Euzebya rosea: one gene and its partner. The protein of the gene in region 2 interacts with the protein of the main gene of each other region in a pairwise test. Links are inferred from orthologs where the notes say so. Each region holds a gene or a part of one and is shown on either strand. Other genes may lie near its edges.

Region 1 (6,629 bases), on a different replicon or contig from region 2:
GCAGCCCCACGCCGAGGACGTGCGGGTCGACCCGCGCGTGGAATCCCTCGAAGGCGCCGCGCTCCTCCAGGTGTCGTACCCGCCCCAGGCACGTGGAGGGGGCCAGGCCGACCCGCCGGGCCAGCTCCTTGTTGGGGGTCCGTGCATCGTTCTGCAGAAGGGCCAGCAGGTCGAAGTCCGTTCGATCCAGTTCGCGCATGAGAGGACGATACCGTGAACTATTCGATGGACAGGTACCGGTATCGCACAGGATCATGGAATACATGAGCCACGTCGAACCCGATGCCGCCACGCACGTCCTCACCCGCACGGTGCACGCCGGTCGCGAGCAGCTGCGGTCCCTCGGGGTGCACACCCCGCCGCTGGACCGCAGCACCACCTACCCCCTGACCAGCCTCGACGGGGGAACCGAGTCGCTCGACCAGCTCGCCGGGGGTGCCCGCATCGCCGACAACCCCGTGTACCAGCGGCTGCACAACCCCACGGTCGCCCGGTGGGAGGACGCCATCGCCGGGCTCGAACACGCCGAGGCAGCCGTCGCCTTCTCCTCCGGCATGGCCGCGATCACCGCGACCGTCATGGCTGCGCGCCTGCGGGGCGGGGACCATGTGGTCGCCGTCCGTCCGATCTACGGGGGCACCGACCACCTGCTGGCCACCGGGTTGCTCGGCGGCAGCGTGACCTGGGCACGGCCCGACGAGGTCGCCGAGGCCATCCGACCCGACACCGGCCTCGTGCTGCTGGAGACGCCGGCCAACCCGACCCTCGCGACGGTCGACATCGCCCGTGTCGTCGCGCAGGCCGCAGGGGTCCCCGTCGCCGTGGACAACACCTTCGCCACGCCGATCCTGCAGAACCCGCTCGACCACGGCGCCGCCTACGCCATCCACTCCGCCACCAAGGCCCTCGGTGGGCACGGTGACGTGACCGGGGGAGTGGTGGCCTGCAGCGAGTCGCTCGCCCAGCCCCTGCGCCAGGTGCGAATCCTCACCGGTGCGCTGCTGGACCCGCAGGCTGCCTGGCTGCTGCACCGCGGCCTCCCGACGCTGGCGCTGCGCGTCAACGCCGCCCAGGACGGCGCCTGCACCCTGGCCCAGCGCCTTGCACTGCACCCCGACGTCATCGACGTCCGCCACCCCTCGCTGCCGGGACAGGACCCCCTCGACCTCGTGCCGAGGCAGATGGCCGGCCCCGGGCAGATGATCGCGTTCCGCGTCCGCGGTGGCTACGCGCGCGCCGCCCGCATCGTCGCTGCGGTCGACCTGATCACCCCCGCGGTCAGCCTGGGGTCGGTCGACACCCTGATCCAGCACCCGGCAGGCCTGACCCACCGCGTCGTCGACGCCGGTGCACGGGACGCCCACGGCATCGGCGATGACCTGCTGCGGCTGTCGGTCGGCATCGAGCACCCCGACGACCTGTGGCACGACCTGACCCGCGCGCTGGCCGTCTCCGCACCCGCGGATCGGCCCCTGGAGACCGCCTCCCGCTGACCCCCGACCGGGGGACGGGTTCGCCCTTGTCCGCCCCGGCCCGGACGGGTACCGTCCGAAGCGCTTCCCCCACGAACTCCATCCGTGTAATTCGCGGACCCTCGTCGCGCCGTTCGAGGGGGCACCCACCCGCGGGAAGGTCTTTGCGCACATGGGCGACTTCGCACATCTCCACGTCCACACCGAGTACTCGATGCTCGACGGCGCCAGCCGGGTCAACCAGCTGATGGAGAAGGTCGCCCAGATGGGCATGACGGCCTGCGCGATGACCGACCACGGCGTCATGTTCGGCGCCATCGACTTCCACCGGGCCGGCAGGAAGCACGGGGTCAACCCGCTCATCGGCTGCGAGCTGTACCTCGCCCCCGGGCCGCGGCACAACACCACCGAGCTGACGCTGGAGGGCAAGCGCTACTACCACCTGACGGTCATCGCGGAGAACCAGGTCGGCTACCGCAACCTGATGAAGCTGTCCTCCCGCGCCTACACCGAGGGGTACTGGTACAAGCCCCGCGTCGACCGCGAGCTGCTGGAGGAGCACAGCGAGGGCCTGATCGTCCTCTCCGGCTGCCTCGGTGGCGAGGTCAACCAGAAGCTGCTGGCCGACAAGCGCGACGACGCCCGCGACACCATGGGCTGGTACAGGGAGGTCTTCGGCGACCGCTACTTCGTGGAGCTGCAGGACCACGACATCCCCGAGCAGCACGCCACCAACGGGCACCTGATCGACCTGGCCGGCAAGCTCGACATCGGGCTGGTCGTCACCAACGACAGCCACTACACCGAGCAGGCCGACTACGACGCCCACGACGCATTGCTGTGCGTCCAGACGCAGTCACTGAAGGCCGACACCGACCGCTTCAAGTTCCACAACGACCAGTTCTACGTCAAGCCGGCCGAGCAGATGCAGTCGCTGTTCCCCGACCACCCCGAGACGTGGAAGAACACGCTGCTGATCGCCGAGCGGTGCAACGTCGAGTTCGACTTCGACACCATGCACCTGCCCAAGTTCCCGTGCCCGCCCGGGCACGACGAGAAGAGCCTGCTGCGCGAGAAGGTGCGTGTCGGTGCCGTCCGCCGCTACGGGGCCGAGGACAACTCCACCTCCTACGACGGCCTGCGCGACGAGGTCCGCCAGCGGCTGGAGTACGAGCTCGGCGTCATCGAGCAGATGGGCTTCTCCGCGTACTTCCTGATCGTCGCCGACATGATCGAGCACGCCCGCAACGTGGGCATCCGTGTCGGTCCGGGTCGTGGGTCGGCCGCAGGCTGCGCGGTGTCCTACGTCACGGGCATCACCGACCTCGACCCCATCCACCACGGCCTGCTGTTCGAACGCTTCCTCAACCCCGAGCGCATCTCCATGCCCGACATCGACATGGACTTCGACGAGCGCAGGCGCGTGGAGATGATCCGCTACACCGCCGACAAGTACGGCCAGGACCACGTCGCCCAGATCGTGACATTCCAGACCATCAAGGCGAAGCAGGCCATCAAGGACGCCACGCGGGTGCTCGGGCTGCCGTACTCCTTCGGCGACCGGCTCTGCAAGATGTTCCCGCCGGCGGTCCAGGGCAAGGAGGCGCCGCTCGACGATGCGCTGGAGCAGTCCGGCGAGCTGAAGGACGCCGCGACCAAGGACCCCGATGGCCGCAAGGTCATCGCGCTGGCCAAGGGCCTCGAGGGCCTGCGGCGACAGCATTCCATCCACGCCGCCGGTGTGGTGATCGCCGACGAGCCGATCACCGACATCGTCCCGACGCTGCAGGTCGACGGCAACGGCGAAGTCGTCACCCAGTACGACGGCCGCCAGGTCGAGGACCTCGGCCTGCTCAAGATGGACTTCCTGGGGCTGCGCAACCTCACGATCATCTCCGACGCGCTGGAGCACATCGAGGCCACGACCGGTGAGACCGTCGACATCGACCACCTGCCGCTGGACGACGAGAAGACCTACGCCCTGATCAGCTCGGGTGACACCGACGGCGTCTTCCAGCTGGAGTCCTCGGGCTACAAGGCGCTGTGCCGGCTGATGAAGCCCGACCGCTTCGAGGACATCACGGCGCTGGGTGCGCTGTACCGGCCGGGGCCCATGAGCGCCAACCTGCACACCGAGTACGCCAACCGCAAGAACGGCCTGGCGAAGGTCACCTACATCCACCCCGACGTCACCGAGATCCTCGAGGAGTCCTACGGCCTGCTGATCTACCAGGAGCAGGTGCAGAAGATCGCGCAGAAGATCGCCGGCTTCACGCTTGGCCAGGCCGACATGATCCGGAAGGCCATCGGCAAGAAGCTGAAGGACAAGATGGATGCCCTGAAGGGCGACTTCGTCGACGGCACGGTCGCCTCGGGGTACGACAAGAAGCTCGGCATCGACCTGTGGGCGCAGATCGAGGGCTTCGCCTCCTACGCGTTCAACAAGTCCCACTCGGCTGCCTACGGCATGGTGACGTACCAGACCGCGTGGCTGAAGGCCCACTACCCGGTGGAGTACATGGCTGCGCTGCTGACCAGCGTGAAGAACAACAAGGACAAGCTGCCCACCGCGCTGCACAGCTGCCGGACCATGGGCGTGGAGGTCCTCGTCCCCGACATCAACGACTCGATGATCAACTTCTCGCCGGTCATCGGAGTCGACGAGGACGGCAACAGGACCCGTCCCCGGCAGATCCGCTTCGGGATGTCGGCGGTCCGCAACGTCGGTGAGGCCGTCGTGTCGGAGATCATCAGGGCACGGACCAGCAAGGGGCTGTTCACCGACTTCCACGACTTCGTCGACAAGGTGCCGATCGGCGTGCTCAACAAGCGCACCATCGAGTCGTTGGTCAAGGCGGGCGGGTTCGAGTCGCTCGGCCACACCCGCAAGGGCCTGCAGATGGTCGTCGAGCCGATCATCGACAACGCGCTCACGATCAAGCGCAAGGAGGAGGAGGGGCAGTACGACCTCTTCGGCGGGCTCGGCGGCGGGTCCGACGACGCCGGCGACAGCGTGACCGTCGACATCCCCGAGATGGAGTACGACCGCAAGGAGAAGCTCAACGCCGAACGCGAGATGCTCGGCCTGTACGTCTCCGACCATCCGCTGTTCGGGCTCGAACGTGCCCTGTTCGAGCTGGCGTCCGCCCCGATCCCGTCGCTGCAGGAGGCCAAAGGCGGCAGCGAGGCGACGATCGCCGGCCTGCTGACGTCGGTCACCAAGAAGTTCACCAAGAAGGGCGAGACCTACGTCGTCGGCACCGTCGAGGACCTGGCCGGCGGCATCGAGGTCATGTTCTTCCCGTCGTGCTACCAGACCTACGCCGACCTGCTGGTCGAGGACGAGATCCTCGTGGTGCAGGGCCGGCTCGACGACGGCCGCGACACCATGCAGGTCATCGCCGACCGGGTGTCACGGCCCGACCTGTCGGAGGCCACCGGTGCGCCCATCCAGCTGCGGCTCGACCCACGCCAGTGCGCGCCAGAGCTGATCGGCCGCCTCAAGGGGGTCCTCGTCGAACACGCCGGGGCAGTCCCCGTGACGCTGACGGTCGCCAACGGCGGCCCTCGTGTCACCCAGCTGGCGGTGCCGGAGACCCTGGCGGTGACCCGCAGCCCCGGCCTGTTCGCCGAGCTGAAGATGCTCCTCGGGGCAGAGGCCGTCAGGTGAGTCCCGTGCCGGCACCCGTGGGTGCCGGCACGTCGAGGCGGTTGACGTCAGCGCCTGGTGTCAGGGCGTGACGTCATCGGTGGCCCAGCCGAGCTGGGAGCCGTCCACAAGCAGCACGCCATCGCACCGTTCCACCTCACGGCACACCGGCGTGACGCGGCTGCGCAGCTTCACGGTGCCGCTCAGGTGCACCCGCCCGTCCTCGACGGTGTGGCGCACGCCGTCCTCGCCGCGGTCGGCCAGGACGGCCGTGACCGCGGCGCTGATCTCCTCGTCGTCGCGAACCAGCACCCGCAACATGTCGGATCGGGTGACGATGCCGACGACCCTCGCGCCGTCCATGACGACCAGCCGGGCCACGTCGCGGGTGGCCATGAGCGTGGCGGCCTGCCGCACGCTGGTGTCGGCCTCCGTCGTGACCGCAGGCTTGCTGCAGGCCTCGCCGGCGTTGCGCGCCGACCACCGCTTCCACGCACGGTGGGCGGCCGGGCCGAGCCCCAGGCGTTCGTCGGCGACGCGATCCAGCAGGTCGCGTTCCGACAGCACGCCGATCACCTGGTTGCGGGCGTCGACGACCGGCACCCCACCGTGTCCCGCGGCGAGCAGGACGCCGGCGGCATCACGCAGCGATTCGCCCTCGGACACGACGACGAGCTCGGGGCTCATGACGTCGCGGACGGTCAGCGCAGCGCGGCTGGGGTCGGACTGGAGCGGCCGGTCGAGGTCGTAGACGTCCTCGACGAGCTCGCGTGCCAGGTGCCGCACCAGGCGGATGGCCGACGCCCGGGCGGTATCGCTGAGGTAGGTGTCCACCGCGTCCCCGATCGGGCCCAGCGGTGGCTCGTAGTACCCCACGAGGGACAGCTCGCAGCGCCCGTTGCCGAGGGTCAGCAGCTCGATGACGCCGTCGAAGGTGGGGAACAGGTGGGGGGCTGGATCAGCCCGCCAGCGCACCGGGATGCGGAGGACGTCCTCGCCCTCCACGCCCTGGTCGATGTGCACGCGGACACGCTTGTGGACGTCGACCCCGCCCCGGTTGCTGCGCAGCGTCATCAGCACGCTGCCGTCGCCGTCGGGCTGGGTGACGTCGTCACCCGCGGCCTGCTGGAGAAGCTCGGCGGTCCTCGTCATCAGCGCGTCCCGGAAACGTTTGGGTTCTCCGAAGATCTCGTGGCTCGTGGCGAGTGTGCGACGCACGGGCGATCACCTCCATGTCGGCAGGTGTCGATCGTGCACGGTTCGGGCCCGCCGGTCAGGGGCCGAAGGTCCCGCTGCCGCAGGGCCCCCCGTCGACCGCGACCCGCGACCCGCGACCCGCGACCCGCGACCCGCGACCCGCGACCCGCGACCCGCGACCCGCGACCCGCGACCCGCGACCCGCGACCCGCGACCCGAAAATCTACTCGGAGAACAACCCTCGGAGGCGGTCCTCGTCCTGGCCCACGCGGACCGGGGTGCCGCCGAGGATGCCCTCGACGAAGCGGAAC
Region 2 (5,542 bases):
TCGTCAACGACAGCCTCGGCCACCACACCGGAGACCTGCTGATCGCGGCCGTCGCCAAGCGCTGGGTCGATGCGCTGCCGAGCCACACGACACTCAGCCGGTTCGGCGGTGACGAGTTCGTGGTCCTCGCTCCCTACGTCGAGGAGGGCCCCGGACCGGCCGTGGTCGCCGACGCCATGGTTGCCGCGCTCAACCAGTCGATCGTCGTGGCCGGCTACGAGCTGACCGTCACGGCCAGCATCGGCATCGCGACCGTGGTCGACAGCGGCAAGGCGGCCGAGGACGTGCTGCGCGACGCCGATGCGGCGCTGTACGAGGCGAAGACCGGCGGACGGAACCGCGTCGTCCTCTTCGACGACGAGATGGGTGATGCCGCCGTCGAACGCCTGCTGCTGGAGAGCGACCTGCGCAGCGCTCTCCGTTCGGGGCTGATCGAGGTCCACCTCCAGCCGATCATGGACCTCGCGACCAACCGGCCGTCGTCGTTCGAGGCGTTGCTGCGCTGGGAACACCCCGTTCGCGGATGGGTCCGTCCCGACCGGATCGTGCATGTCGCCGAGGAGACGGGGCTCATCGTGGAGCTCGGCAACGTGGTGCTCGAGCTGTCGTGCCAGGCGATCGCCTGGATGCGGGACCTGCTCGGCACACCGGTGAAGGTGGCCGTCAACACCTCCCCGCTGCAGCTCGCCCGGGCAGAGTTCATGAGCACGGTGGACCAGGTCCTCCGCCGCTACGACCTGCCGGCCAGCGCCCTCGTGATCGAGGTCACCGAGGGCATCCTGCTCGACCCCGCGGGACAGGGCCGCGCGACCCTCCAGGCCCTCCACCACCGCGGCATCGGCATCAGCCTGGACGACTTCGGGACCGGTTACTCCTCCTTGAGCTACCTGGGCACCTTCCCGCTGGACCAGCTCAAGCTCGACCGAACCATCACCACCGGCGCCACGGAGACACCCACCGGCCTCGCGGTGCTGCGTGGTGTGCTGCACATGACCGAGCAGCTCGGCCTGCCGGTGGTCGCCGAGGGACTGGAGACCGACGAGCAGATCGCCCAGCTGACCGAGCTCGGGGCCACACATGGCCAGGGCTGGGGGTTCGCCCCGGCCATGCCCGTGGCGGAGGCCATCAAATGGGCCCGTGGCTGGGTCACCGAGAGGGCGCAGGAGCCCGACGAGGGAGGAGCAGCGTCCTCCAGTCCGCCCGGGCTCAGCGACGATCGGCCATGAACGGGAACCGGGTCCGCACGTCAGCCACCTCGGCGGGGTCGACGTCGGCCAGGACCAGGGTGTGGGTCATCGCACCGGTCGCCAGCGCGTAGCCGAGCGGGTCGATGACCATGGAGTCGCCCGAGTACTCGATGTCGTTGCCGTCGGTCCCCACCCGGTTGCAGGCAGCAACGTAGGCCTGGTTCTCGATCGCGCGGGCGGTCAGCAGGGTCTGCCAGTGACGTCGGCGGGCGCGTGGCCAGTTGGCGACCACGACGTAGAGGTCGGTGTCGGCCGCGGTGGCCCAGAACTCGTCGGCGAACCGCAGGTCGTAGCAGACGAAGAACGTGGTTCGGACCACCTCGCCGCCGGCCGTGGTGATCGGGACGGTCAGGAAGTCGCGGCCCGGGCTGTAGTGCTCGGTCTCGCCGGCGAAGGAGAACGGGTGGATCTTCGCGTACCGGCCGATCTCGCCGTCGGGGCCGGCCACGACGAGGGTGTTGGTGGGCTTGTCGTAGCCGGGCGAGCGCATCGAGATGGAGCCGCACACGTGCAGGCCGTGGGTGCTGGCCTGGTCGGCAAGCCACTGCACCGACTCGCCGTCGTGGTCCTCGGCGATCTCCTCGGCGTTCATGGAGAACCCGGTCGGGAACATCTCGGGCAGGACGACGAGGTGGGCGCCGGCGGCGGCCGCGGCCCACATCCGGTCGGCCAGCCGGCGACGGTTGGTCTCGTGGTCCTCCCACTCGAGGTCGGACTGGATGGCAGCTACGCGCATGACGGGGTGTCTCCTGGGTCCTTGGGGGCGGTGGTGCTCAGCGGTCGTCGGGGCGGGCCATGCCCGGCAGCCCGCTCCCGAGCCGCTCGATGCCCTCGGCCAGGGCCTCGTCGGTCTTGCAGAACGCGAACCTGACCAGGCCGTGATGGGCGCTGGGGTCCTCGTGGAAGACCTGCGTCGGGATCGCGCCGACGCCGATCTCCGTCGGCATGCGTCGGCACAGGTCGAGGTCGTCCTCGAAGCCGAGCGGACGGATGTCGCACGCGACGAAGAAGGTTCCGTCGGGCACGGTCACCCCGAAGCCGATGTCGTCCAGGGCCTCGCACAGCAGGTCGCGTCGCCGTCGGTAGTCAGCGGCCATCGGCTCGAAGTAGGCGTCGTCCCAGTCGAGGGCCTCCGCGACCGCGTGCTGGAACGGGGTGCCGGAGGTGAAGGTCGTCCACTGCTTGGCGGCGCGGATGGCTTCGGTGAGCGGCGGCGGGGCGCAGGCCCAGCCGACCTTCCACCCGGTGACCGAGAAGGTCTTGGCCGCCGAGGAGATCCGGACGGTCCGGTCCTTGCCGCCCGGGACATGACACACCGACCGATGGGTCCCGTCGAAGACGAGGTGCTCGTACACCTCGTCGCTGAGGATCACGGCGCCGACCTCCTCGGCGACGCGGACGACGGCGCCCAGCTCCTCGAGCGTGAAGGTCTTGCCGAGCGGGTTCATGGGGGCGTTGATGACGATGACGCGGGTGGCGCGGCTCGTGGCCGCGCGCAGGTCGTCCTCGTCCAGCCGCCATCCCCCGTCCTCGGCGGCCCGCAGGGGAACCCCCCGAGCGACCGCCCCGGCCATCGACGTCGCCACGCGGTGGACGTCGTAGAACGGCTCCAGCAGCACCACTTCGTCGCCGACGTCGCAGAGGGCGTTGAGGGTGCAGAAGATCGCCTCGGTCGCACCGGTGGTGATCGTGACCTCGGTGTCGGGGTCGTAGTCCAGGCCGTGATGACGGGCCGCATGGCCGGCGACGGCACGGCGAAGGGACGGGATGCCGTTGCCCGGTGCGTACTGGTTGCGGCCCTCCCCGATCGCCCGCTGTGCGGCCTCGGTAAGGGCTGATGGGGCATCGAAGTCGGGGAACCCCTGTCCGAGGTTGACCGCGTCGTGGCGCAGCGAAAGGGCCGACATCTCGGTGAAGATCGTGGTGCCGAATCGCTGCAGTCGGCTCGTGAGCTGTGGCTGTCGGGGCATGTGCCCGCAGAGTCTAGGGGGACGAGGTGTGGGTGCCGAGGCCTCGGGGAAGGGTGTCCGGGACGGATCCGCGCAACTTCGAGGGGAGTCCCGGGTCCAAGGGCCGACAGGCTGGCGTTGGGCTGGCCGCGGACACCCCTCTCATCACATGACGACCATCACCACACCCACCGCTCGGATCAACGGCACCGCCATCGTCGGTGCCGCAGCGGCGCTTGCCGTCCTGTGGCTGCTCGCCGGCCCCCTCGGGAGCATCGGCGCTGCTTCCGACGTCTCCTTCGGCGGTTCCGCCGTTGCCGACGCCGCGCAGATGGACGAGGCGGAGCCCGCGGTCCCACTCGCCCACCGTCCGGCCGTGCATCCGGCCGCGATCACCGAGGGTGCGGTTGCCGTCGCCCTCGACGCGGCGGCGCAGGAACACGGGATCGACGGGTCGCTGGTGCGTGCGGTCGCCTGGGTCGAGTCGTCCTTCCGCCCCACCGTCCGGTCCGATGCCGGCGCCGTCGGGATCATGCAGCTGATGCCGGCAACCGTCGTCCACGCCGAGGAGCTGGTCGGCCACGACCTGGACCCGCTGGACGTGCAGGACAACGTCCGCGGTGGCGCGGCCTACCTGGCCCACCTGCTGGACCGGGCCGACGGTGACGTCGCCCACGCCCTGGCGGCCTACCACCAGGGCTGGACCGGCGTGATGCGCGACGGCGTCAGCGACACCTCTGCCGGCTACGTCGAGCGAGTCCTGGACCTGCACGAGCAGCTGGAGGACCACCGCGCCGCGGCGTGGGCATGACCCGTCCCACCCGGATGACGAAAGGGCGACAGCGGGGCTGACGACGATGCCCATCCCATAGGGTTGCCGACGATGAACGCCATGCAGCTCCTCCGGATCGTCCTCGTGTCGTGCCTGCTGCTCCTCCTCGCGTTGCCCGTGGTGGCAGACGGGGCAACCGAGCTGTCGGACACCCTCTACGTCGTCAAGGAGGGGGAGGCGCTCAGCAACGTCGAGGTCGCCGTGGCGTTGTCGCAGTCCACGCCGCTCGCGCCGACCCGGGTGCTGATCGGCCGGGACGACGTCTTCGTGGACTCCATGACCTCCGGGGTGCTGCAGGGCGACAGTCCCCTCCTGCTCGTCCCGCCGGCCGGGCCCGTGCCCGACCTGGTGCTCGACGAGCTGGCACGCATGGGACCGGCACGCGTGACCCTGCTCGGCGGCGAGAACGCCGTGCAACCCGCGGTGGCCGACCAGCTGTCCGCCGCCGGCTACACCGTGGACCGTCGCCAGGGTGCGTCCCGCTTCGAGACGGCGATCGCCATCGCCGAGGACGGCCCCGACACGTCCACCGCCATCCTGGCCCGGGCGTTCCCCTCACCCGATGCGGGGGACCCGACGCAGGGGTTCGCCGACTCCCTGGCCGCCGGCGGCATGGCCGCGGAGAACGGCTGGCCGATCCTGCTCACCGAGACCGACCGGCTGACCCCGGCCACCGCTGACTACATGGCCACCGCTGGGTTCGACCGGGTGCTGATCATGGGTGGCACGGCCGCGATCAGCCAGGCCACCGAGGACGCCGTTCGCACCATGGTCGGGCAGGTGGACCGCATCGCCGGTCCCACCCGTTTCGGGACCGGCGTCGAGGTCGCCAAGGAGCTCGGTGCGGAGTCCGCGGCCGACGTCGACCGCGTGACGCTCGTCGACGGGCAGGCCGCCGACGCGTGGGCGGGTGGCTTCGCCGCCGCGGCCCACTCCGCCCACTTCGACGCGCCGATCGTCCTCGCGACCGGTGAGGCCCTGCCGCCCGAGACCGAGGCCTTCCTCTCCGGCGGCTCCGGTGGCTCGGCGTTCGCCCAGGACGGCACCGCCATCCGGCTGACGTGCGTCATCGACAGCGACATCTGCGAGGAGGGACGTGTCGAGCTCGGCCTGCCGCCGCGCGTCCCGGTCACGTTCACCCCGCCGACCGGGTCCACCGTCTCGCCGGGTTCGGCCGTCGTGGTCGACGTCGGCACCGCCTCGGCGACCGTCTCCGGCGGATCCTGCCCGATCGAGACCCCCTTCCCGCTTCCCGACGACGGCAGCGTGGAGCTGACCAGCCAGCCGGACGGGCCGACGTGCGACATCGTCGTCACGATCGACCGGGGCGACGGGCTGGTCCAGACCGAACGGGCGACCTACACCTTCGGCGCCCCGACCTCGACGCTGACGTTGTTGTCCGCCGGCCCCGACGGGACTGCCGTCAGCGGCAGCCACCCCGACGTGGCCGCTGACGGCAGCGCCGTGGTCTTCGTCTCCCAGGGGGACCCGTCTGGCCAGGTCGGCGCCGGTAC

Evidence for each region.
Region 1: the proteins of CUC05_RS20340 (region 2) and dnaE interact in binary tests that used the Escherichia coli proteins (3 or more experiments, as listed by UniProt). The link is inferred for Euzebya rosea from one-to-one orthologs.

Annotation. Positions count from the first base shown.
Region 1 is NZ_PGDQ01000019.1:5,627-12,255, forward strand. Bases 1,293-5,342 are described here. They hold dnaE (DNA polymerase III subunit alpha), read left to right. Parts: upstream 1,293-1,644; coding sequence 1,645-5,142; downstream 5,143-5,342. Other genes in these bases: CUC05_RS20930 (trans-sulfuration enzyme family protein), read left to right, coding at 1,293-1,493; CUC05_RS20940 (CBS domain-containing protein), read right to left, coding at 5,203-5,342. Also shown: CUC05_RS20925 (Lrp/AsnC family transcriptional regulator), read right to left, coding at 1-199; more of CUC05_RS20930, read left to right, coding at 264-1,292; more of CUC05_RS20940, read right to left, coding at 5,343-6,339; circadian clock protein KaiC, read right to left, coding at 6,542-6,629. UniProt on the Escherichia coli protein: DNA polymerase III is a complex, multichain enzyme responsible for most of the replicative synthesis in bacteria. This DNA polymerase also exhibits 3' to 5' exonuclease activity. The alpha chain is the DNA polymerase catalytic subunit.
Region 2 is NZ_PGDQ01000017.1:109,831-115,372, reverse strand. Bases 1,120-4,082 are described here. They hold CUC05_RS20340 (aminotransferase class I/II-fold pyridoxal phosphate-dependent enzyme), read right to left. Parts: upstream 3,218-4,082; coding sequence 2,021-3,217; downstream 1,120-2,020. Other genes in these bases: CUC05_RS20330 (cell wall-binding repeat-containing protein), read left to right, coding at 4,080-4,082; CUC05_RS20335 (lytic transglycosylase domain-containing protein), read left to right, coding at 3,366-4,007; CUC05_RS20345 (nitrilase-related carbon-nitrogen hydrolase), read right to left, coding at 1,207-1,983; CUC05_RS20350 (putative bifunctional diguanylate cyclase/phosphodiesterase), read left to right, coding at 1,120-1,226. In the rest of the region: more of CUC05_RS20350, read left to right, coding at 1-1,119; more of CUC05_RS20330, read left to right, coding at 4,083-5,542. UniProt on the Escherichia coli protein: Shows aminotransferase activity with methionine and histidine as substrates, and to a lesser extent also with phenylalanine.